Regions from separate parts of the Streptomyces sp. NPDC048291 genome, predicted to be linked through region 2. Evidence: riboswitches for the same ligand, from Rfam matches in the RefSeq annotation. Region 2 holds a riboswitch; each other region holds the start of a gene.

Region 1 (7,406 bases), on a different contig from region 2:
CCCAAACGGAATGTCACGGCGGGCGACGGGGCTGGCCAACGCACGGGGTGCGAGGGGAGGCGAGGAGACATGTTCAGGCCAGTGGTACGGCGTTAAACGGAACCTCCGGAACCGGCTGGGACCGGGGGTTCCGACTCGGGGCGGAGAGCCGCCGGGGACAGGAGGGGAAGGACCAGCGGGTGCGGGAAGAATCACATCGGGCCCCTCGGAGGTGCCCGATGTGAGGTACCGAAGTGAGGTGCCGATGTGAGGTACCGATCGGTGCTGCCGACGGGTGCCGGGGCGGGCTCGTCCGGGGGCGCACGCGCCGGAGCGCGTCACATCAGGGGCGTGAGGAACCGGCGCAGCCGCTCCTCGTACTCCTCCGGGTCGGGGTTCCACATCGCGCCGTGCGGGGCGTCCGGGACGGTGTGCAGGGCGACCAGGTCGGGGCGGCGCTCGGCGAGGCGGCGGGAGTACACCCAGGGGGCCACGGTGTCGTCGGGGCCGTGCACGATCAGGGTGGGCACGGTGAGCCGGTCCGGGTCGAGGGGGTCCGCGGTGTGGTCGGCGTGCAGGCCGGCGCGGCCCTGGGCGGCGCGTACCGCGAGCGGCAGCAGGGGCTCGGGGGTGTGCCGGGCCTGGGCGAGGGCGCGCAGGGTGGCCTCCCAGCTGAGTACCGGGGAGTCCAGGACGAGGCCGGAGATCCGTTCGCGCAGTGCGGAGTGGGCGGCGGCGCGCAGCGCCATGGTGGCGCCGGTGGACCAGCCGTGCAGGACGACGCGGCGGGCGCCGTAGCGGACGGCGTAGCGGATCGCCGCGTCCAGGTCGCGCCACTCGCTCTCGCCGAGGTGGTTCAGGCCGTCCGGTGGGCGCGGGGCGCCGAGGTCGCCGCGGTAGGCGAGGGCGAGGACCGGCAGGCGGCGGGCGTGCAGGAAGGCCATGACGTTCATGGGGTGCTCGCGGGTGGTGCCGAGGCCGTGCACCGCGATCACCCAGGTGTCGCGGTGGCCGGGCACGAACCAGGCGGGCAGCGGGCCGAGTTCGCCGGGGAGGTCGATGTCGGCGTACTCCAGGCCGAGGGCGGTGCCCGGGTTGCCGACGTGGACGTTGGCGGTGAGCCAGGCCCGGTCGCCGGTCTCGAAGGTGCCGTGGGTCACCCGCTCCAGCCGCCGTACGACGGTGTCGGCGGTGTCCGCGGCGGCCTGGAGGACGGCGCCGACGACCGCGTGCGAGCCGTCCCCGGCCAGGCCGTAGGTGCCGGGGCGCAGCGAGGCGAGGTCACGGGTGAGGGTGATGCGGCCGGCCGCGGTGCCGTGCACGGTGAGCCGGGGCTCGGTGGGCAGGGGGCGGCCGGGCGGTGCCTTCAGCGCGGCGTCACTGGCGAACCGCCCCGCGGCCACACCGGCCGCACCGGCGGCGAGTACGGCACCGACGGCAGCGGCCGTGACTTTGACTGGGCGCACCTGTCCAGTGTCGGGGCGGAGCGGGTCGGCGGCCAGTGGAGGCGGGGGCGGTGGGGGTGGCGGTGGGGGTGGCGGTGGGGGCGAGGGTGGTGAAGGCGAGGGCAGGGGCGGGGGGTCCGCCTCCGTTCACTTCTCCTTCTGCCCGTAGCCGCGGAGCCGCTCGCCCACCTCCGCCACCTGTGCCGGGGAGAGCAGGCTCGGGGCCAGGCCGGGCACCGAGGACGCCGCCAGCCACAGGCGGCACATCCACTCCAGCTGGGCGGTGCGGTCGTAGGCCTGGGTCAGGGTGGTGCCGTAGGTGATCGTGCCGTGGTTCTGGAGGAGGCAGCCGGAGCGGTCGGCGAGGGCGCGGAGCATGTTCTCGGCCAACTCGTCGGTGCCGTACGTCGCATACGGGGCAACCCGGACCGCGCCGCCGAGCGCTGCGGACATGTAGTGGATCGCCGGCAGCTCGGGGACGAGCGTCGAGACGGCCGTGGCGTGCACGGCGTGGGTGTGGACGACGGCCCGGGCGTCGGTGCTGCCGTAGATCGCGAGGTGCATCGGCAGTTCGCTGGTCGGGACCAGGGTGCCGAGGACCTGGCGGCCGGCGAGGTCCACGCCCGTCACGTCGTCCGGGGTGAGCCGGTCGTAGGGCACGCCCGACGGCGTGACCAGCACGGTGTCGCCGACGCGGACCGAGACGTTGCCGGAGGTGCCGACGACCAGTCCGTCGGAGACCGTGCGGCGGGCGGCGTCGACGAGTTCGAGCCAGGCGTCCGCCTCCGCCGCGCGTACATCCCGCCTTCGCGGCTCCGACACACCTTGTGCGCCGGCCCGTCCATCCCGTCCGTCACGCTCGTCGCGCCGCTGCTCAGCCATGGCCCGATCCTGCCAGGCGGGGCTCCAACGGGCCTGCACGGCTGGGCACTTTAGGCCGGACGTCCCGAATCCTGTAGAGCGCAAACCACCGCAAAGAGTTCCATTTCCAGGCTTGGCCGAAGATCGCCGAGGATACGCCGATCTTCCAATAATCTCTGGACGATTTTTCGTACACGTCGCCATTCCGGGGGGAAACATGGCCCGTGACCGTATTCCGCCGTCCCACGACCGCCACCGCCGGCGCCGCCGCCACGCCCGCGCCCTCGCGGCGGCCGTGGCGGCGCTCGCCCTCGCGGGCACCGCGACCGCGTTCACCGGGACACCGGCGTCCGCGGCGAGCCTGCCGAAGGGGCACGACGTCTCCTCGCACCAGAAGAACGTCGACTGGCCGAGCGCCAGGACGAAGGGCGCCAGGTTCGTCTACATCAAGGCCACCGAGTCCACCACCTACCGCAACCCGTACTTCGACCAGCAGTACAACGGCTCACGCCAGGCGGGGATCAGGCGGGGCGCGTACCACTTCGCCCTGCCGGACAAGTCGTCGGGCGCCCGGCAGGCCGCGTACTTCGTGAGCCACGGCGGCACCTGGACGGCGGACGGCTGGACGCTGCCGCCCGCGCTCGACGTCGAGTACAACCCGTACGACAAGAAGCACAGGTGCTACGGACTGAGCACCTCCCGGATGGTCCAGTGGATCAGGTCCTTCAGCGACGAGCTGAAGCGGGAGACGGGCCGGCGGCCGGTGATCTACACGACCACGAACTGGTGGAACCTCTGCACCGGCGGCAGCGGCGCGTTCGCCGCCGACCACGCGCTGTGGATCGCCCGGCACGGCTCGGCGGACGCCGGGACGCTGCCGGCCGGATGGTCGTCGTGGACCTTCTGGCAGTACGACAACAGCGGCAGCCTGCCGGGTGACCAGAATCTCTTCAACGGGTCGGCGGGCCGACTGAAGGCGTTCGCCCTGGGCCTGTAGCCAAGCGGCGACCGGGCCGCCGGGCCGGAACCGGGACGGCGGCCTCACCCCACTCCGCGCACACCCACCCCGATATCGATCTCATACACCACCAAGACCGCCCCAGTTCACCTTCCGTTCATCCAGGTTGCCTACGGTCCAACAGCCAATGACCTCGAAAGATTGCCTGGGTAAATGGAAAACTTCTCGCTGATCCTCGCGATTGTGGTGATCACCGCACTCGCGTTTGATTTCACGAACGGTTTCCACGACACCGCCAACGCGATGGCCACCACCATCTCGACCGGTGCGCTCAAGCCCAAGATCGCGGTGGCCATGTCCGCCGCGCTCAACCTGGTGGGCGCCTTCCTGTCGGTGGAGGTCGCCAACACGATCTCCAAGGGTCTCGTCGACGAGAACGGCATTCGTCCCGAGGTCATCTTCGCCGCCCTCGTCGGCGCCATCCTCTGGAACCTGGTGACCTGGCTGGTGGGCCTGCCGTCCAGTTCCTCGCACGCCCTCATGGGCGGTCTGATCGGCGCCACCGTCGCCTCCGCCGGCTTCGGCGCGGTCCACGGCGACGTGCTCGTCACCAAGGTCCTGCTGCCGGCGGTCGCCGCCCCCGTCGTCGCGGGCCTCGCGGCGGCGCTCTCCACGCGCCTCTCCTACAGGCTCTCGAAGAACGCCGAGGACGAGGCCACCCGCAAGGGCTACCGTGCCGGCCAGATCGCCTCCGCCGGCCTGGTCTCGCTCGCGCACGGCACCAACGACGCGCAGAAGACGATGGGCATCATCACCCTCGCGCTGATCGCGGGCGGTTCCATCGCTCCCGGCTCGAACCCTCCCACCTGGGTCATCCTCTCCGCCGGCCTCGCCATCGCGCTCGGCACCTACATCGGCGGCTGGCGGATCATCCGCACCATGGGCACCGGCCTGACCGACCTCCAGCCACAGCAGGGCTTCGCCGCCCAGACCAGCGCGGCCACCGCCATCCTGGCCTCCTCCCACCTCGGCTTCTCGCTCTCCACCACGCACGTCGTCTCCGGTTCCGTGATGGGCGCGGGCCTCGGCCGCAGGGGCGGGACGGTCCGCTGGTCCACCGCGACCCGCATGATGGTCGCCTGGGTGCTCACGCTCCCGGCCGCCGCGCTGGTCGGCGCGCTGGCCGAGTCCGTGACGGACCTCGGCGACTGGGGCACGGCGGTCGTCGCCGTCTTCCTCGTGGCCTCCAGCGCCGCGATCTGGAAGCTCTCCCGCCGCGAGGTCGTGGACAGCGGCAACGTCGTCGCCGCCGCGGAGCCGGCCGGCGTGGTGACCACGGCGATCGCCGCCGTGACCCCGCCGCCCGTGGGCACGGCCACGGTCGCGGAGGACCTCACCGCCACGATCCCCTCCCCCGCCCCGGCCGCTCCCGCGGCCGACCCGGCCGCCACCGTCTGACCCCGAGGAAGAAGCGACATGAACATCGACTGGGCAGCCATCGGCTCCGTCTTCGGCGTCAGCCTCGTGGCCACCGTGGGACTGGTGGCCCTCTTCACCCTCGGCATCAAGGGCCTCTCCGCCCGCGAACGCGCCACCGCCCAGGGCGACTCCGCGGCCCTGGCCGTGACCGCCGCCTACCTCTGCTTCGCCGGCTGCGCGGCCGCCGTGGCGTACGGCATCCACCTGATCGTGGCGAAGGCCTGACACAAGAGGGCCCGGCACAAGCAGGCCTGACACACGAGGGCCTGACACAAAGGGCCTCGTCGGCGCCTCGAAGGCTCCTCTCCGTCCGGACGGAGAGGAGCCTTCCGCATGCCCCACAGGCCCCGCCGGACAACCGGTGTGGGCCTTCCCACACACTCCCCTCGCAGGTCAAAGGCAAGTTGACGGGTCTTCCGGGGGCGTGGTGGACTTCCGGAGCCATGTACGGCGGCAAGGGAGGAAGCCGGTGTGAATCCGGCGCGGTCCCGCCACTGTCACCGGGGTAGCAATCCCCCGGAAGCCAGGAACTCCCACCGCCGGTCTCGTCGAACCAGGGCGTGGACACCCTGAGTGAGGACATAACGCCATGCGCGGCTGCCGATCGAGGTCGAGTACCCGGCCCGTCCCCGACCCCGTCGCCGACCCCTCGGCCGGCTGAGCCGATGGGTGCCGATCGCGTCTTCGCGTACGGCGCCGCCGCCGGCCTACTCGGTGATCTGCTGCTCGGCGATCCTCGCCGAGGGCATCCGGTCGCCGTGTTCGGACGGGCGGCCGGAGCCGTGGAGCGGGTGCTGTGGCGGGACCACCGCGGGTGGGGCGCGCTGCACACCGCGGTGTGCGCCGGCGGCGCCGTGGCGCTGGGCGCCGTGGCCCAGCGGGTCGTACGGCCGTCCGCCGCCGCGTCCGTCGCTCTCACCGCCGCTGCCACCTGGGCCGTGGTCGGGGGTACTTCGCTCGCGCGCGAGGCCCGTGGCATCGGGCGGGCCCTGGAGGCCGGCGACGTCGAGGCGGCCCGCGCCCGGCTGCCGCATCTGTGCGGACGGGATCCGCAGGCCCTGGACGCCGACGGGATCGCGCGGGCGGTCGTGGAGTCCGTCGCCGAGAACACGAGCGACGCGGTCGTGGGCGCGCTGGTGTGGGGAGCCGTGGCCGGCGTCCCCGGGCTGGTGGGGTTCCGGGCCGTCAACACCCTGGACGCGATGGTGGGTCACAGGTCGGCCCGGTACCGGCGGTACGGGTGGGCCTCCGCGCGGCTGGACGACGTGGCCGGCTGGCCGGGGGCGCGGCTCACCGCCGTACTGGCCGCGGCGGCCGGGGACGACCCGCGGGGGGCCGTACGGGCCTGGCGGGCCGATGCCGTGAAGCATCCGAGTCCCAACGCCGGGCCCGTGGAGGCGTCGTTCGCGGGGGCGTTGGGGGTGCGGCTCGGGGGGACGTTGTCGTACGGGGGCCGGGTCGAGCACCGGCCGGTGCTGAACGGGGAGGGGCGGGCCGTGGAAGTCGCGGACATCGAGCGGGCGGTGTGGTTGTCGCGGCGGGTGGGGTGGCTGGCGTTGGGGGTGGGCGCGGCCGGGGCGCTGCTGCGCGGATCGCTCCGGGGCAGGGCGTCATGAACAACGGAGGCCTCCTCGTCGCAGGTACCACCTCCGACGCCGGGAAGAGTGTCGTCACCGCCGGTATCTGCCGGTGGCTGGTGCGGCAGGGTGTGAAGGTCGCGCCGTTCAAGGCGCAGAACATGTCGCTCAACTCCTTCGTCACGCGCGAAGGAGCCGAGATCGGGCGGGCGCAGGCCATGCAGGCGCAGGCCTGCCGGGTGGAGCCGACCGCGCTGATGAACCCCGTGCTGCTCAAGCCCGGCGGCGAGCAGAGCAGTCAGGTCGTGCTGCTCGGCAAGCCGGTCGGCGAGCTGAGCGCGCGTGGCTACCACGGCGGGCGGCAGCAGAAGCTGCTCGGGACCGTGCTCGACTGTCTCGCCGAGTTGCGGGGCACGTATGACGCGGTGATCTGTGAGGGGGCCGGCAGTCCGGCGGAGATCAACCTGCGCCGGACCGACATCGTGAACATGGGGATCGCCCGGAACGCCGGGCTGCCCGTGCTCGTGGTCGGGGACATCGACCGCGGCGGTGTCTTCGCCTCCTTCTTCGGGACCGTCGCGCTGCTCTCGCCGGAGGACCAGACCCTCGTCGCCGGGTTCCTCGTCAACAAGTTCCGCGGGGACGTCTCCCTGCTGGAGCCGGGCCTCGACATGCTCCACGGGCTCACCGGGCGGCAGACCTACGGCGTCCTGCCCTTCCGGCACGGCCTCGGGATCGACGAGGAGGACGGGCTGCGGGTGTCCCTGCGCGGGACCGTGCGCGAGTCGAACACCGCCCCGCCCGTGGGCGATGACGTGCTGCGGGTCGCCGTCTGTGCGATCCCCCTGATGTCCAACTTCACGGACGTGGACGCGCTGGCCGCCGAACCGGGCGTCGTGGTGCGGTTCGTGGACCGGCCGGAGGAGCTGGCCGACGCCGACCTCGTCATCGTCCCCGGCACCCGGGGCACGGTCCGCGCCCTGGAGTGGCTGCACGAGCGGGGGCTCGCGGAGGCGCTCCGCAGGCGCGCTGCCGAAGGGCGGCCCGTGCTCGGCGTCTGCGGCGGCTTCCAGATCCTCGGGGAGCACATCGAGGACGAGGTCGAGA
Region 2 (7,406 bases):
TCGGCACCGGCACCGTCGTCGCCGTGGACCTGGTGGAGCGCCGGCGCCGCCTCGCCGCGGAACTGGGCGCCACCCACACGCTCGACGGCGCGAGCCCGGATCTCGTCGAGCACATCAGGGACCTCACCGCGGGCGGCGCCTCGCACGCCTTCGACACCACCGGAGCGGCCCCGGTGATCCGCGCCGCCGCCCGCGCCCTGGCACCCCTGGGTTCCCTGGTCGTCGTCGGCCTCGGCGCGGCGGACCTCGGCGTCGACACGCTGGACCTCATCGGCGGCGGCAAGACGATCCGCGGCAGCATCGAGGGCGACGCGAACCCGCAGGACTTCGTCCCCCTCCTCCTGGACTGGCGGGCAGCGGGCCGCTTCCCCGCCGAACGGCTCGTCACCGCCTTCCCGTTCACGGCGATCGACGAAGCGGTCGCACGGATGAAGGAGGACGTGGTCAAACCGGTGCTGACCTTCTGACCCGCCGCCGCGACCGAGGCCCGGGACGCCCTACGACGGGTCGACAGGCCGACGGGTCGGTGAGCCGTGGACGCGACGGACGCGAGAAGATCGTCCCCGACCCACGCGTCCACCCGCTCCCGGAAGGAACCGACGAGATCATGTGCCTCATCGCGGCCCGCGGCCCGGCGGAGGTGGCCGGATGACCGGCGCCCAGGAACACGTCCTGCTGCACGTCGACGGACGGGCCGGGCACATCACGCTCAACCGGCCGAAGGCCATCAACGCGCTCTCGCACGCCATGGTGCGCCGCATCGACGAGGCGCTCACGGAGTGGGAGCACGACCCCGCCGTGCGGACCGTCGTCATCACCGGTGCGGGGGAGCGCGGCCTGTGCGCGGGCGGGGACATCCGCGCCGTCCACGACGACGCCCGGGACGGCGACGGGTCGGCGGCAGCCGCGTTCTGGCGGGACGAGTACCGGCTCAACGCCCGCATCGCCCGGTACCCGAAGCCGTACGTCGCGCTCATGGACGGCATCGTGATGGGCGGCGGCGTCGGTGTCTCGGCGCACGGCAGCGTCCGGATCGCCACCGAGCGGTCGCGGATCGCCATGCCGGAGACCGGGATCGGCTTCGTCCCCGACGTCGGCGGCACGTATCTGCTGAGCCGCGCGCCCGGCGAACTCGGCACCCATCTCGCCCTGACCGGCGCGTCGATCGGCGCCGCCGACGCCGTGCTCTGCGGACTCGCCGACCAGTACCTGCCGGCCGGCTCGGTCCCCGCGTTCGTCGCCGACCTCGCCGGCCTGCCGGTACCCGAGGCGCTCGCCCGGCGGGTACGGCAGGCGCCCGAGGGGGAGTTGGCCGGGCACCGGGAGTGGATCGACGCCTGCTACGCGGCCGGCACCGCCGAGGAGATCGTCCGGCGGCTGCTCGCGCACGGCGACCCGGCCGCGAAGGAGACCGCGGACACCCTGCTCACCAGGTCACCCACCGCCCTGAAGGTCACGCTCGCGGCGCTCCGCCGGGCCCGCGAACTCGGCTCCCTGGAACGGGTCCTGGACCAGGAGTACCGGGTCTCCTGCGCGACCCTGACGACCCATGACCTGGTGGAGGGCATCCGCGCCCAGGTCGTCGACAAGGACCGCACCCCGCACTGGTCCCCGGCCACCCTCGCCGAGGTCACCGACGCCGACGTCGACCGCTTCTTCGCCCCGCTCGGCGCACGCGAACTCGGCCTCGCCCCACCCGTCTGACCCGCCCCACCCGCCGCCCACCAGGCGCGAGACGAAGATCACGCCTGGTGACGCGGTCTTGGCCGTGCTCCTGACACGCGGTACGGTCTGTCCGATATCGACGACGGCGAGACGGAACCCGGTGGGAATCCGGAACGGTCGCGCCACTGTATGCGAGAGCCCCACAGCTGCTCGTGAGTCAGACCCGTGGCCGTCGTCCTGTGCACCACCGAGATGGGACGCGAACTCCCAGAGGAGGTCCTGCCATGGCGCAGACCGTCGCTCCGCCGACAGCCAACACCCCCGCCGTGCCCGCCAAGCTGCCGCTGTCCGCGATAGCTCCCTGGGCGGTCTTCTTCGGCATCCTGATGCTGGTCCTGCTCTACTTCGTCGGCGCCGAACAGGGCGCCACCTCCGTGTTCAGCGGCACGGACGTCCACGAGTGGGTGCACGACGCCCGCCACCTGCTCGGCTTCCCCTGCCACTGACCCGAGGGACGCCGTACCACCCATGAACTCCGCAACGGTCCGGAACCTCCTGGTGCGGGGCATGCTCGCCGGCCTGGCCGCCGGCCTGCTCGCCCTGGTCGTCGCCTACCTCCTCGGCGAGCCGAACGTCGACAAGGCGATCAGCTTCGAGGACGCCCACTCGCACGAGCACGAGATGGAGGTCGTCTCCCGCTCCCTGCAGTCCACCGCCGGCCTCGCCACCGGCGTCCTCGTCTACGGGGTCGCCTTCGGCGGCATCGCCGCCCTCGCCTACTGCTTCGCCCTCGGCCGCGTCGGCCGCTTCTCGCCACGGGCGACGGCACTGCTGCTGTCCGGCTGCGCCCTGGTCGCCGTCTACGTGGTGCCGTTCCTGAAGTACCCGGCCAACCCGCCGTCGGTGGGCGACCCGGACACCATCGGCAAGCGGACCACGCTCTACTTCCTGATGATGCTGCTCAGCGTGCTCCTCGCGGTCGCCGCCACCATCCTCGGCAAGCGGCTCCAGCCGCGGCTGGGCACCTGGTGGGCCGCCGTCCTCGCGGTGGCCGCGTTCGCCGTCGTCATCGGGCTCGCCTACCAGTTCCTGCCGGTCGTCAACGAGGTGCCCGCGGACTTCCCGGCCACCCTGCTGTGGCGGTTCCGGCTCTCGGCGCTCGCCATCCAGATGGTGCTGTGGGTCGGATTCGGCCTGCTGTTCGGCGAGTTGGCCGAGCGCGTCCTCAACCCGAAGCCGGCGAAGGCACCGACCGCCGCGCGCACGGTGCCCGCACCGCACTGACCGGCACCACGCCACACCGAACGACACGAGAGGGCCCACCGGATCCGTCCGGGGGCCCTCTCGCGTTTCCCTCGACTCCGCCCCGGCCGGCCGGCGGACCTTCGCGAACGGCGCACGCCCGCCGCGGTACGTCTGCTGTGAACCCGCCGTGAACCCGCCGTGTCTTCGGCGCGCGGCCGGTGCCGCACTCGCGCTCGGGGCCGCTGACAAGGAAAGATGGGCGGCGAGCGATCGATCAACGACTGCGGAGGAAGTGGACTCATGCCGCATGAGCGAGCGGGCCGGCCGGCGGCTCCGGAGGACCTCGTCGACGTGGCCCGGCTGGTCACGGCCTACTACGCGCTGCACCCCGACCCGTCCGACCCCGGCCAGCGGGTGGCGTTCGGCACCTCGGGACACCGCGGATCGTCGCTGACGACCGCGTTCAACGAGGACCACATCGCCGCGACCAGCCAGGCCATCTGCGAGTACCGGAGCGGCCAGGGCACCGACGGCCCGCTCTTCCTGGGCGCCGACACCCACGCCCTGTCCGAGCCGGCCAAGGTCACCGCCCTTGAGGTGTTCGCCGCCAACGGCGTGACCGTCCTCGTCGACAGCGCCGACGGCTACACTCCCACCCCCGCCGTCTCGCACGCCATCCTCACCCACAACCGGGGCCGTACCACCGGCCTCGCGGACGGCGTCGTCGTCACCCCCTCGCACAACCCGCCCGCCGACGGCGGCTTCAAGTACAACCCGCCCAGCGGCGGCCCCGCCGCCTCCGACGCCACCTCCTGGATCCAGGACCGCGCCAACCAGATCATCGCGGGCGGGATGAAGGACGTACAGCGGATCCCGTACGAGCGGGCGCTCGCCGCGCCCACCACCGGCCGGTACGACTTCATGGGCGTCTACGTCGACGACCTGCCCAGCGTCCTCGACCTCGACGCGGTCCGGGCCTCCGGGCTCCGCATCGGCGCCGACCCGCTCGGCGGCGCGTCCGTCGCCTACTGGGGGCGGATCGCCGAACGGCACAGCCTCGACCTCACCGTGGTCAACCCGTACACCGACCCCACCTGGCGGTTCATGACGCTGGACTGGGACGGCAAGATCCGCATGGACTGCTCGTCGCCGTACGCGATGGCCTCGCTCATCGAGAAGCGCGACGAGTTCCGCGTCGCCACCGGCAACGACGCCGACGCCGACCGGCACGGCATCGTCACCCGCGACGCCGGCCTGATGAACCCCAACCACTACCTCGCCGTCGCCATCTCCTACCTCTACCGCCACCGCGGGCAGTGGGCGGCGGGCGCCGGCATCGGCAAGACCCTCGTCTCCTCCTCGATGATCGACCGGGTCGCCGCCGACCTCGGCCGCCAACTCGTCGAGGTGCCGGTCGGGTTCAAGTGGTTCGTGGACGGACTGGTCAGCGGCGCCATCGGGTTCGGCGGCGAGGAGTCGGCCGGCGCCTCCTTCCTGCGCCGCGACGGCTCCGTCTGGACCACCGACAAGGACGGCATCCTGCTCGCCCTGCTGGCCTCCGAGATCACGGCCGTGACGGACAGGACCCCGTCCGAGCACTACGCCGGCCTCACCGCCCGCTTCGGCGAACCCGCCTACGCCCGCATCGACGCCCCCGCCACCCGCGAGGAGAAGGCCCTCCTCGGCAAGCTCTCCCCGGCCCAGGTCACCGCCGAGACCCTGGCGGGCGACCCGGTGACCGCCGTCCTCACGGAGGCGCCGGGCAACGGCGCCGCGATCGGCGGCATCAAGGTGAGCACGGAGAACGCCTGGTTCGCGGCCCGCCCCTCCGGCACCGAGGACGTCTACAAGATCTACGCCGAGTCCTTCCTGGGCGCCGGCCACCTGGCCCGGGTGCAGGAGGAGGCCAAGGCGGTCGTGGACACCGCACTCGGCGGCTGACGACGGCGGCGACCGGGGCGGCCCGGTGCCGGGCCCTCAGGTCGCGAAGGTGCGGCGGCGGGCCCGGGCCTCGGCCAGGTCCGCCGCGGCCCGGCGGGCGTCGGCCGCGAGGTGGGCCGAACCCCAGGCGTGCGCGGTGCGCTGGGCCAGCGCGTAGCCCTCGGCCGCCGCCCGGTCCTCGCCGAGCAGCCGGTGCAGATCGGCGAGGCCGTGCGCCAGCGGACGGCTCGCGTACGCCACGCCCGCCGCGCCGGCCAGCTGGTCCCGCAGCGGCCGCAGATGCCCGAGGAGGGCGGCCGCCGTGCCGTGGTCCCGGTGGAGCACGGCGAGCTCGGCCCGGAAGTCGAGCTCCAGGCCGTAGAGATGGTCCCGCGTCGGTTCCGCGCCGATCGGTACGGCGAGCGACTCGTCGAGTCTGCCGAGGCGGGCCAGGACCAGCGCCCGCGCCACCGCGACCTGCCCTGGCGCCGACTCGTACACGGCCCGGACCAGCGGCTCCACGTCGGCGGCCCGGTCCTGGACGAGCCGCATGGCGATCAGTCCGAGCGTGCGCAGGCCGGTGGCGTGGTGGGCGCCCACCCGCTGGAGCAGCGTGTCCGCCTCCGCGTAGGCGGCCTCCGCCGCCGCGAAGCGCCCGGCCACGCAGGCCAGCATCGCGGTGGTCGCCGCGCTGAGCCCCTGCGCCCACACCAGCCGGTAGCGGCGGGCGAGCACCAGACCCTCCGCGGTGTGCCGGTGCACGGCGCCCGGGTCGTTGCGGGCGGCGGCGGTCATCGCGTCCAGGTTCTCGCAGACCCAGCGGTAGGCGGGCAGGTCGTGGGCCCGGGCGAGGTCGCGCAGCTCGGCGGTGAACGGCGGCCGGGTGCCGGCCCCGGTCTCGTGCGGCAGCAGCCGTGCCGAGGTCATCAACGCGGCGGCCATCAGGCGCGGTTCGCCGTCCGCACGGGCGAGCGCCAGCTGGGCGCGGGCCGCCTGCAGGGCACGGGGCGGGTCCTCCGCGGCCACCGCGTCGACGAGCACCTGGAGGACCCGGGCCCGCGTCGGACCGTCGAGACCGTGATCCGCGGCGAGCCGTTCGAGCCGGGCCAGCGCGGTCCGGTCGAACGGTCCTTCGAGCCGGCTGCGCCAGGGCGCGGGCTCGGTCCACGCCCCGTACACGGCCGCGACCAGGTCGCCCCGGTCGGCCTGTTCGGCGAGCTCCACCGCGCGCTGCCGGGTGCGCCGGGCCGTGTCCGTGGCACCGGTGCGCACCTGGGCGCCCAGCAGCCGCACCGACAGCTCGATCAGCCGGTCGGGCGGGGTGTCGTCGCCGGTGGCCGCGGTGTGGGTGTCGATCGCCTGCTGGATCAGGGTGACGGCGACGTCGTGGGCGTAGCGCCGCTCCGCGGCCTCGGCGGCCCGCAGCGCGTAGTCGACGGCGAGCGGGGCGTCGGCCGCGCTGCCGGACCTGGCGAAGTGGTGCGCCAGGGCGGTGAGTTCACCGGGCCGGTGGTGGCGCAGGATGCGCGCGACGCGGGCGTGCAGCCGGGAGCGCCGGGCGCCGGACAGGTCGGCGTAGACGGTGTCGCGGACCAGGGCGTGCACGAACCGGACACGGCCGGGCCCGGGTTCGGCGAGCAGGTCGGCGGCGAGCGCCGCGTCGAGCCCCTCCAGCACCTGCTCCTCGTCCGCGTCGGCGGCGTCGACGAGCAGGGCCACCTCGGCCTCCAGACCCAGTACGGCGGTGAGCTGGACGACGGACCGGGCGGCGGCGGGCAGCAGGGCGAGGCGCCTGCGCAGCACGTCACGCACCCCCTGCGGGACCTCGGAGACCGCGACCAGGGCGCCCTCGTCGGCCAGCAGCCGGGCGCTCTCCAGGACGTAGAACGGATTGCCGCCGGTGCGCTCGGCGAGCGCCGCCACGGTCTCCGGAGCCACCGGCGCCCCGCAGACGGCGTCCACCAGGGTGGCGGTGTCCTCGCGCGGCAGGCCGCCCAGCGCGATCCGGTGCGGGGCGGCGGGGGCGAGCTGGGCGAGGGTCTTGAGGAGGTGCTCGCCGACCTCGGTGGGCCGGTAACCGGCGACCGTGAGCAGGGGCACCCCGGTGACCCCGGCCGCCGCCTCGACCAGGGCGAGGGTCTCGGCGTCCGCCCGGTGCAGGTCCTCCAGGAGGACGGCCAGGGGCGCCCGGGAGGCCGCGTCGCGCAGCCAGGCGGCGAAGGCGCGGTGCATGCGGAAGCGGCCGGCGCTGGCCTCCCCCTCCGGGGCGGGGGCGGCCGTGCCCTCCGGCTCCCGCAGCAGCACCGTCAGCTCCTCCGGCCTGGCCGGGGGCACCTCGCGGGCGAGCGCGCCGAGCGCCTCCACCCACGCCCACGCGGGCGGTGCGCCCTCGTACTCGGGGCAGCGCCCGACCACCACCCGCCAGCCGGCCTCCCGCAGCCGGGCCGCGGCCCGGTCGAGGAACGCCGACTTGCCGGCCCCCGCCGCGCCCGTGACCAGCACGACTCCGCCGCCCTCGCGTGCGGCCCGGGCCGCCCCGTCCAGGCCGCGCAGCTCCGGGCCCCGGCCGACGAACA
Region 3 (7,406 bases), on a different contig from region 2:
CATGACCAGTTCCGTCCCCGGCGTCCCGACCGGTACCTCGCCCGCCCGCCTCGTCCGGGAGTTCCACCACGCCTTCGGCCTGGACACCCGTGCCACGCCGGCCGAGGTGTCGCCCGAACTGGCCGCGCACCGGGGCGAGCTGCTCGCCGAGGAGGCCGCGGAGGTCGCCGAGGTCGCGGTCGACGGGCCCCTCGACCGGCTCGCGCACGAACTGGCGGACGTGGTCTACGTGGCGTACGGCACCGCGCTGGTGCACGGGATCGACCTCGACGCGGTGCTCGCGGAGATCCACCGGGCCAACATGAGCAAGCTGGGGCCCGACGGGCAGGTGGCCCGCCGGGCCGACGGCAAGGTGCTCAAGGGGGAGCACTACCGGGCGCCGGACGTCTCGGCGGTGCTGCGCCGCCAGGGCTGGATACCGGGCGGCGCGGCCTGACCCGGGGTCAGAGGGTGCCGCCCGCCAGCTTCCACTCGCGGTGCAGGGTGCCCAGCGGGATGCCCCGCTCCAGCACCGGTGTGCCGAAGACCGACAGCTGGAGGCGGAGGGTGCCGGAGAGGTCGACACCGCCGTAGAGGTTCCAGGTTCCCTGGGCGTCCGCGCCCGGGGTGGCGGAGGTGGCGGTGACCGTGCCGGTGGCCTCGCCGCGCAGGTACGGTGCCAGGTCGGCGGTGACGCCCACGGCGCCGTAGAGGCCGACGGAGGCCTCGGCGCCCAGCGTGGTGCGGACACTGCCCGAGGTGGTCACGGCGGTGCGCACCGGCGTGCTCGTCATGGTCGAGCTGCTGACCGGCGTCCAGCCCTGGGCGGTGCCGAAGGTGCCGCCCGCCTTGAAGTCGCCCTTCACGTTCTGCTCCACGTCGACCGTGATCTTCCCGTCGCCGCTCACCTGGAGGTAGCAGGTCAGGTCGAGGTTGACGACGACGGGGACCGCGCCGACCTGGAGGACCGGGTCGGCGTGCAGCTTGGCGAACGGGATGCGCAGCGGGGTGGCCGTGGCCCCGGCCCGCCCCTTGACCGCCCAGCCGGAGTTCCAGTCGCCGGAGACGCCGAGGTAGGCGGTGCCGGGTGCGGTGCCGGTGCCCGCGCCGCCGTAGGCGAAGTCGACCTGCGGGGCGACCTGGACGAAGCCGGAGACCGAGGCCGCGGCGGAGGCCGACCCGCTCACGGCGGCCGGCACTTCGGTGCTGACGTCCAGGCGGAGGCTGCCGAGCGGCACGGTGGCACCCTCGGGGCCGACGTGCACGTCGCCTGCCTTGGACCAGGAGACCTTGACGTCGGGCAGCAGCTTGTCGACGTCGAAGGCGGCCGGGTCGACGGGCACGGTGTCCTTGGCGGTGTCGTCGCCGAGCAGGGCGTCGAGGGTCGCGGGCTCGGTCTGCACCTCGGTGCCCGCGTCGGTCTCGCCGAGCACCTTGGTCACCTTGGCGAGCAGCCCGTCCGGGGCGCCGGGCGCGGGGGCGCTGGCGATGACGTCACCGACGGCGGTCTGCCGGGCGGCGGCCGATGCCGATGCCGACGGCGCCGGCGATGCCGCGGGGCTGGGGGAGACGGCCGGGGAGGCCGGGTTCGCCGTGTCCCCCGAACTGCCCGGCGAACGGCCCGGGGAGGTGCCCGGTGCGTTCCCCTTCGCCGCCGTGGCTATGACGGCACGTCGGGTCCTGCTGTCGTACGAGGCGACGGTGAGCGTGGTGCGGTGGGCCGGACGGCCCGCACCCGCCGAGCCCGCGGCCGTGGTGGCGGCGGTGGCCGGTGCGGCGGCCACGGCGAGCGTCCTGCCGTCCGCGCGGGCGGCGGCGGTGGAGTCGTCGGAGACCTGGGCGGCCTCCCGGGCGTGGTCGTCGGCGGAGGCCTGGTGCTGCGGCGACGAGCAGCCCGCGGCGAGGAGGAGGGCGGTCACGGCGAAGGCGGGCATGAGGGCATGCCCGAGCCTTGTGCGTCTGCGCAAGGTCAGTCCTGAGGGTGGGGGGTGACGAAGAGACACCGACCATGGTTACCGGCGAGTAGAACCGGCCGGTAACTCGGTGTGGCCCCGAGCATGCCACGCCCGCGGCACAGGCTCCCCACAATCCGGCCACATCCCGACGTGACCTGAACCACGGCGACTTCAGGCCGCGGTGGCCGTTTCCGCGAGGGTGAGGGTCAGTCCTGCCGCTGCGCGGCCGCCCGGCGCTGCCGCTTGCTCAGGGGCGCCTGGGAGAGGTCCTCCGCGCTGGACCGGAGGTTCTTGTAGCCGTAGCCGCGCTCGGTCAGCCATGCCCTGGCCGCCTCCTCGGCGCGCTCGGTCGCCTCCAGGATGTCCTCCTCGTCCTCCCCGGTGTCCTGGAAGCGGAAGGTGAAGGCCGGACGGGCGGCGATGTCGTAACTGAGGTGGCCCTCGGCCGTGAAGGCCGCGCGCAGCACGTCGTGCTCGGCGGCCCGGGCGAGGAGTTCGGCGCGCTGCCCGGCGCCGAGGCCGTCGAAGACGCCGCGGACGGTGACGCGGAAGGTGCGGGTGGTCATGGCGCGACCCTAGGCAGGACGGGGCGCACCGCTCCACCGCATTTCCGGCGCCCCGCCGGCCCCGGCCTCCGGCTAGCCTCCGACCTGGCCGAGCCGCAGGTTCCAGCGCCCGGGGCCGCCCGTGACCTCCGTCGCGGACAGCGGCGGTACGTCCACCCGCCAGAACGCGGCCTCGGGCGCCCCCAGCGTGTGCAGCACCAGGGCCCGCACCACCTCCGGCTCCACCACGGCGATCGTCCTGCCGATGGTCAGGCCCGTCCGGTCCAGCCAGCCGGCGACCCGTGCGCACAACTCCCGTACCGATTCGCCCCCGTGGGGCGCGGCCCCCGGGTCGGTAAGCCACCGGAGCAGCGCGTCGGGTTCGACGGTGCCGACCTCCTCCAGCGTCCGCCCCCGCCAGCGGCCCGCGTCCAGACCCGACAACTCGGGCTCCGCCGAGGCGTCGAGGCCCAGCGCGGCGGCCGTCTCCCGGCAGCGCACGCTGGGGGAGCTGACCGTCTCGCCGGCGGCCGGCAGGGACAGCGCCACCGCCTCGGGCTTCTCGATCGAGTCGCCGTCGTCGAAGCGGGCCCGTCGCAACGAGGGGGTGAAGGCGGGGGCTATGAGGATGACTCGGCAGGTCACGGGCGGACGTTCCTCCTCGGACGGACAACGGACAACGGACAACGGACAACGGACAACGGACAACGGACAACGGACGCCGACGGCGGCGGGCGCCGGACGCGCACGACAGTACGCCGTGCGGCGCCCGCGGGTCCGCCGTGCGGTACCCGCAGGACGCCGTCCGGCACCCCGCGCCAAGCCGTCCGGCACCCCGCGCCAAGCCGTCCGGCACCCCGCGCCAAACCGTCCGGCGCCGCCCCGGATGTCGTCGGCTACAGCTCCGCGCGTACCGTGCGCGCTGCCGCGACCAGGTTCTCCAGGGAGGTGCGGACCTCCGGCCAGCCGCGGGTCTTGAGGCCGCAGTCGGGGTTGACCCAGAGCCGGTCGGCGGGGATGGCCGCCAGGCCGGTCCGTACCAGGGCGGCGGCCTCCGCCGGGCTCGGCACGCGGGGGGAGTGGATGTCGTAGACCCCGGGTCCCGCCTCGCGCGGGTAGCCGTGGGCGGCCAGTTCGCGGGCGACCTGCATGTGCGAGCGGGCCGCCTCCAGGCTGATGACGTCCGCGTCGAGGTCGTCGATGGCCTGGACGATGTCGCCGAACTCGGCGTAGCACATGTGGGTGTGGACCTGCGTCTCCGGACGGACTCCGGCGGTGGTGAGCCGGAACGCCTCGGTCGCCCAGGCGAGGTAGGCGGGGCGGTCGGCGGCCCGCAGCGGCAGGGTCTCCCGGAGGGCGGGTTCGTCGACCTGGATGACGGAGGTGCCCGCCGCCTCCAGGTCGTTCACCTCGTCGCGCAGGGCGAGGGCGATCTGGCGGGCGGTGTCGCCGAGCGGCTGGTCGTCGCGGACGAAGGACCAGGCGAGCATGGTGACCGGGCCGGTGAGCATGCCCTTGACCGGGCGGGAGGTGAGGGACTGGGCGTACGACGTCCAGCGCACCGTCATCGGCTCGGGCCGGGAGATGTCGCCGGCCAGGACCGGCGGGCGTACGTACCGGGTGCCGTAGGACTGGACCCAGCCGTGCTGGGTGGCCAGGTATCCGGTGAGCTGTTCGGCGAAGTACTGGACCATGTCGTTGCGTTCGGGTTCGCCGTGCACCAGGACGTCCAGGCCCGCCTTCTCCTGGAAGGCGACCACCTCCTGGATCTCGGCCCGCACCCGGTCCTCGTAACCGGCCGTGTCGATGCGTCCGGCGCGCAGGTCGGCGCGTGCGGTGCGCAGTTCGCCGGTCTGCGGGAACGAGCCGATGGTCGTCGTGGGCAGCAACGGCAGCCGCAGGTGCGCGCGTTGGGCGGCGGAGCGTTCGGCGTACGACTGCGGGCGCCGGGCGTCGGACTCGGTGACGGCCGCGGCGCGGGCGCGCACGGCGGGGTCGCGGGTGATCGGTGAAGTCGCCCGGGAGACCAGGTCGGCGCGGTTGGCGGCGAGTTCGGCGGCGATGGTGTCGGGGCCCTGGGCGAGGCCCTTGGCGAGGGTGACGACCTCGGCCGTCTTCTGCCTCGCGAAGGACAGCCAGCGCAGGATCTGCGGCTCGATGTCCCGCTCGGCGGAGGCGTCGAGGGGGACGTGCAGGAGGGAGCAGGAGGCGGCGACGTCGACCCGGTCGGCGAGACCCAGCAGGGTGCCGAGGGTGGTGAGGGACGCCGACAGGTCGTTCACCCAGATGTTGCGGCCGTTGACCACACCGGCGACCAGCCGCTTGCCGGGCAGCCCGCCGACGGCGGCCAGGGCGTCCAGGTTGACGGCCGCCGCCTCGGTGAAGTCGAGGGCGAGCCCCTCGACCGGGGCCTTGGCCAGCACCGGCAGGGCCCCGCCGAGCCGGTCGAAGTAGGAGGCGACCAGGAGCTTCGGCCGGTCGGTGAGGGCGCCGAGGTCGCGGTAGGCACGGGTGGCGGCGTTGAGTTCGGCCGGGGTGCGGTCCTGGACCAGGGCGGGTTCGTCGAGCTGCACCCACTCGGCGCCGGCCGCCCGCAGGTCGGCGAGCACCTCGGCGTAGACCGGGAGCAGCCGGTCGAGCAGGGTGAGCGGGTCGAAGCCGGCGGGCACGCCGGGCGCCGGCTTGGCGAGCAGCAGATAGGTGACGGGGCCGACCAGTACCGGCCGGGCGGTGAGCCCGAGGGCCAGGGCCTCCGTCAGCTCGCCCACCTGCTTGGCGGAGTCCGTGGCGAAGACGGTGTCGGGACCCAACTCCGGCACCAGGTAGTGATAGTTGGTGTCGAACCACTTCGTCATCTCCAGCGGCGCGACGTCCTGCGTGCCGCGGGCCATGGCGAAGTAGCCGTCGAGCGCGTCGGCGTCGACGGCGGCCCGGTGCCGCTCGGGGACGGCGCCGACCATCACGGTGGTGTCGAGGACGTGGTCGTAGTACGAGAAGTCGCCGGTCGGCACCTCGTGGATGCCGGCCTCGGCCAGCTGCCGCCAGGTGGAGCGGCGCAGTTCGGCGGCGGAGGCCCGCAGGGCGCCGGCGGTGACCCGGCCCCTCCAGTAGCTCTCGATCGCCTTCTTCAGTTCCCGGTTCGGCCCCTGGCGGGGGTAGCCGTACACGGTGGCCCGGGCTGCCGCGGCTGCGGACTCGGTGGTCACGGAGATCTCCTTCGCGAGACGATTCCCTGAGATCCCGGCGACGGGACGAGAGCGCGAAGGGGCGACGAACCGGACGGCAACGGTCGTACGCCGTGAGGGAGTACGCGACCGTCCGTCCGATATGCACGCCGACCCGCCCACGAGGTCACCGGGATGTCCGCGCACGAGTGGTTCGCGCACGGGCAGTTGGCAGGTCTTCGGACTCGCGGGCACGCCCTCCTCCGGAGGACACCTACTGGCCGTCGCTTCCCGGACCCTGTACGTCGGATCCAGTGCGTATGACGGCGGTCGTTCCCGCTCACCGCTGCGGGGCAGTCCCGGATTCCCACCGGGTTCCCTCTTGCGACGCCCTGTCCGGCTGACAGGACGAACCAGCTGCGAGGGCCACCTTACGACGTCCGCGAGGGCCGTGTCCCCGTCGGCCCGGAGGACATGATCACGGACATCGCCCCGGACCTCGCCCGGAGCCGCTGACGCCTGATTGTCGGTGCCGGCTGACACACTGACGGACGTGGACACTGAACGCAGGGAACGGGCCGCACGCTTCGTGGAGTTGCACCGGGAGGGCTGCTTCCTGCTCCCCAACGCCTGGGACGCGGGCAGCGCCCGCGTCCTGGAGTCGGCCGGCTTCCCGGCCGTGGCCACCACCAGCGCGGGCATCGCCTTCTCCCTGGGCCGCGCAGACCACGACTACGGCGGCGGCCGGGTCGACCGCGCCACCATGGTGGGCCGGATCCGTGAGATCGCCGCCGAGGTCCGGATCCCGGTGAGCGCGGACCTGGAGGACGGGTTCGGCGAGGCGCCCGGGACCGTCGCCGAGACGATCTCGACGACCCTCGCGGCCGGGGCCGCCGGCGGCAACATCGAGGACTTCACGGGCGACCGCTCCCGCCCGCTGTACGAGCCGGAGCTCGCGGCCGACCGGATCCGCGCCGCGCGCGAGGCGGTCGACGCGGCCGGCGAGCCGTTCGTCCTGGTCGGCCGGACCGACGTGCTGCTCACCGGCGGCCCGCTCGACGAGGCGGTCCGGCGGGCCAACGCGTATCTGGCGGCGGGCGCCGACTGCGCGTTCGTGCCGGGCGCGGCGGACGCCGGGACGATCGGCAGGCTGGTGCGGGAGATCGACGGCCCGCTGAACGTGGTGATGGGCCTCACCGGAGGCGTCCTGTCCCTGGCCGACCTCCGTGAACTCGGCGTGCGCCGGGTCACGGTGGGCGGCAGCATCGCACGGGCGATGTACGCACAACTGCTCGCCGCGGCCCGCGAGCTGGCCGAGCGGGGCACCTTCACCTACGCCCGGAACCAGATCTCCCAGACGGACCTGAACGAGCTGTTCCGCAGCTGACGCACCGGGCGGTACGGCCCGCGGGGCCGGCGGGGTGTCAGCCGGCGTCCGCCTGCTGCTGCTCCTGTAGGCGCCGGTATGCGGCGACGAGGAACACCCAGATCTCGCTGACCGTGGGGAACGGCGCGACGGCGTGCCGGAGGCGTTTCAGCGGGACCTCGCCGGCGACCGCCACGGTGGCCGCGTGCAGCAGCTCGCTGACGCCGGACCCGACCATGGTCACCCCGAGCAGCACGTCCCGGTCGACGTCGACGACGAGCCGGGCGTGGCCGGTGTAGCCGTCGGCGTAGAGGTTGGCGCCCTGGGCGGCGTTGAGGTCGAGGTCGACCGTCTCGACGCGGTGCCCGGCGGCGGTCGCCTGCTCGGCGGTCAGGCC

Evidence for each region. A riboswitch is a leader RNA that binds a small molecule or an ion and turns the genes downstream of it on or off. The one in region 2 is predicted to bind cobalamin.
Region 1: linked by a shared signal. The riboswitch ahead of ACGF5O_RS03965 (cobalamin biosynthesis protein) and the one ahead of ACGF5O_RS31940 (CbtB-domain containing protein) in region 2 are both predicted to bind cobalamin.
Region 3: linked by a shared signal. The riboswitch ahead of metE (5-methyltetrahydropteroyltriglutamate--homocysteine S-methyltransferase) and the one ahead of ACGF5O_RS31940 (CbtB-domain containing protein) in region 2 are both predicted to bind cobalamin.

Annotation. Positions count from the first base shown of each region.
Region 1 covers NZ_JBICZC010000001.1:902,802-910,207, reverse strand. Annotated here, with positions in the region: gene ACGF5O_RS03990 (alpha/beta hydrolase) at 318-1,445, opposite strand; gene ACGF5O_RS03985 (class II aldolase/adducin family protein) at 1,572-2,306, opposite strand; gene ACGF5O_RS03980 (lysozyme) at 2,503-3,282, shown strand; gene ACGF5O_RS03975 (anion permease) at 3,457-4,701, shown strand; gene ACGF5O_RS03970 (hypothetical protein) at 4,720-4,947, shown strand; cobalamin riboswitch at 5,134-5,275, shown strand; gene ACGF5O_RS03965 (cobalamin biosynthesis protein) at 5,388-6,338, shown strand; gene ACGF5O_RS03960 (cobyric acid synthase) at 6,335-7,406, shown strand, end outside.
Region 2 covers NZ_JBICZC010000012.1:292,857-300,262, forward strand. Annotated here, with positions in the region: gene ACGF5O_RS31925 (NAD(P)-dependent alcohol dehydrogenase) at 1-467, shown strand, start outside; gene ACGF5O_RS31930 (hypothetical protein) at 527-652, shown strand; gene ACGF5O_RS31935 (enoyl-CoA hydratase/isomerase family protein) at 649-1,704, shown strand; cobalamin riboswitch at 1,772-1,913, shown strand; gene ACGF5O_RS31940 (CbtB-domain containing protein) at 1,950-2,171, shown strand; gene ACGF5O_RS31945 (CbtA family protein) at 2,194-2,949, shown strand; gene pgm (phosphoglucomutase (alpha-D-glucose-1,6-bisphosphate-dependent)) at 3,211-4,851, shown strand; gene ACGF5O_RS31955 (BTAD domain-containing putative transcriptional regulator) at 4,888-7,406, opposite strand, start outside.
Region 3 covers NZ_JBICZC010000005.1:46,593-53,998, forward strand. Annotated here, with positions in the region: gene ACGF5O_RS14280 (MazG nucleotide pyrophosphohydrolase domain-containing protein) at 2-436, shown strand; gene ACGF5O_RS14285 (hypothetical protein) at 444-1,913, opposite strand; gene ACGF5O_RS14290 (DUF6204 family protein) at 2,141-2,500, opposite strand; gene ACGF5O_RS14295 (histidine phosphatase family protein) at 2,573-3,124, opposite strand; gene metE (5-methyltetrahydropteroyltriglutamate--homocysteine S-methyltransferase) at 3,376-5,685, opposite strand; cobalamin riboswitch at 5,856-6,076, opposite strand; gene ACGF5O_RS14305 (isocitrate lyase/phosphoenolpyruvate mutase family protein) at 6,197-7,030, shown strand; gene ACGF5O_RS14310 (dihydrolipoyl dehydrogenase family protein) at 7,068-7,406, opposite strand, start outside.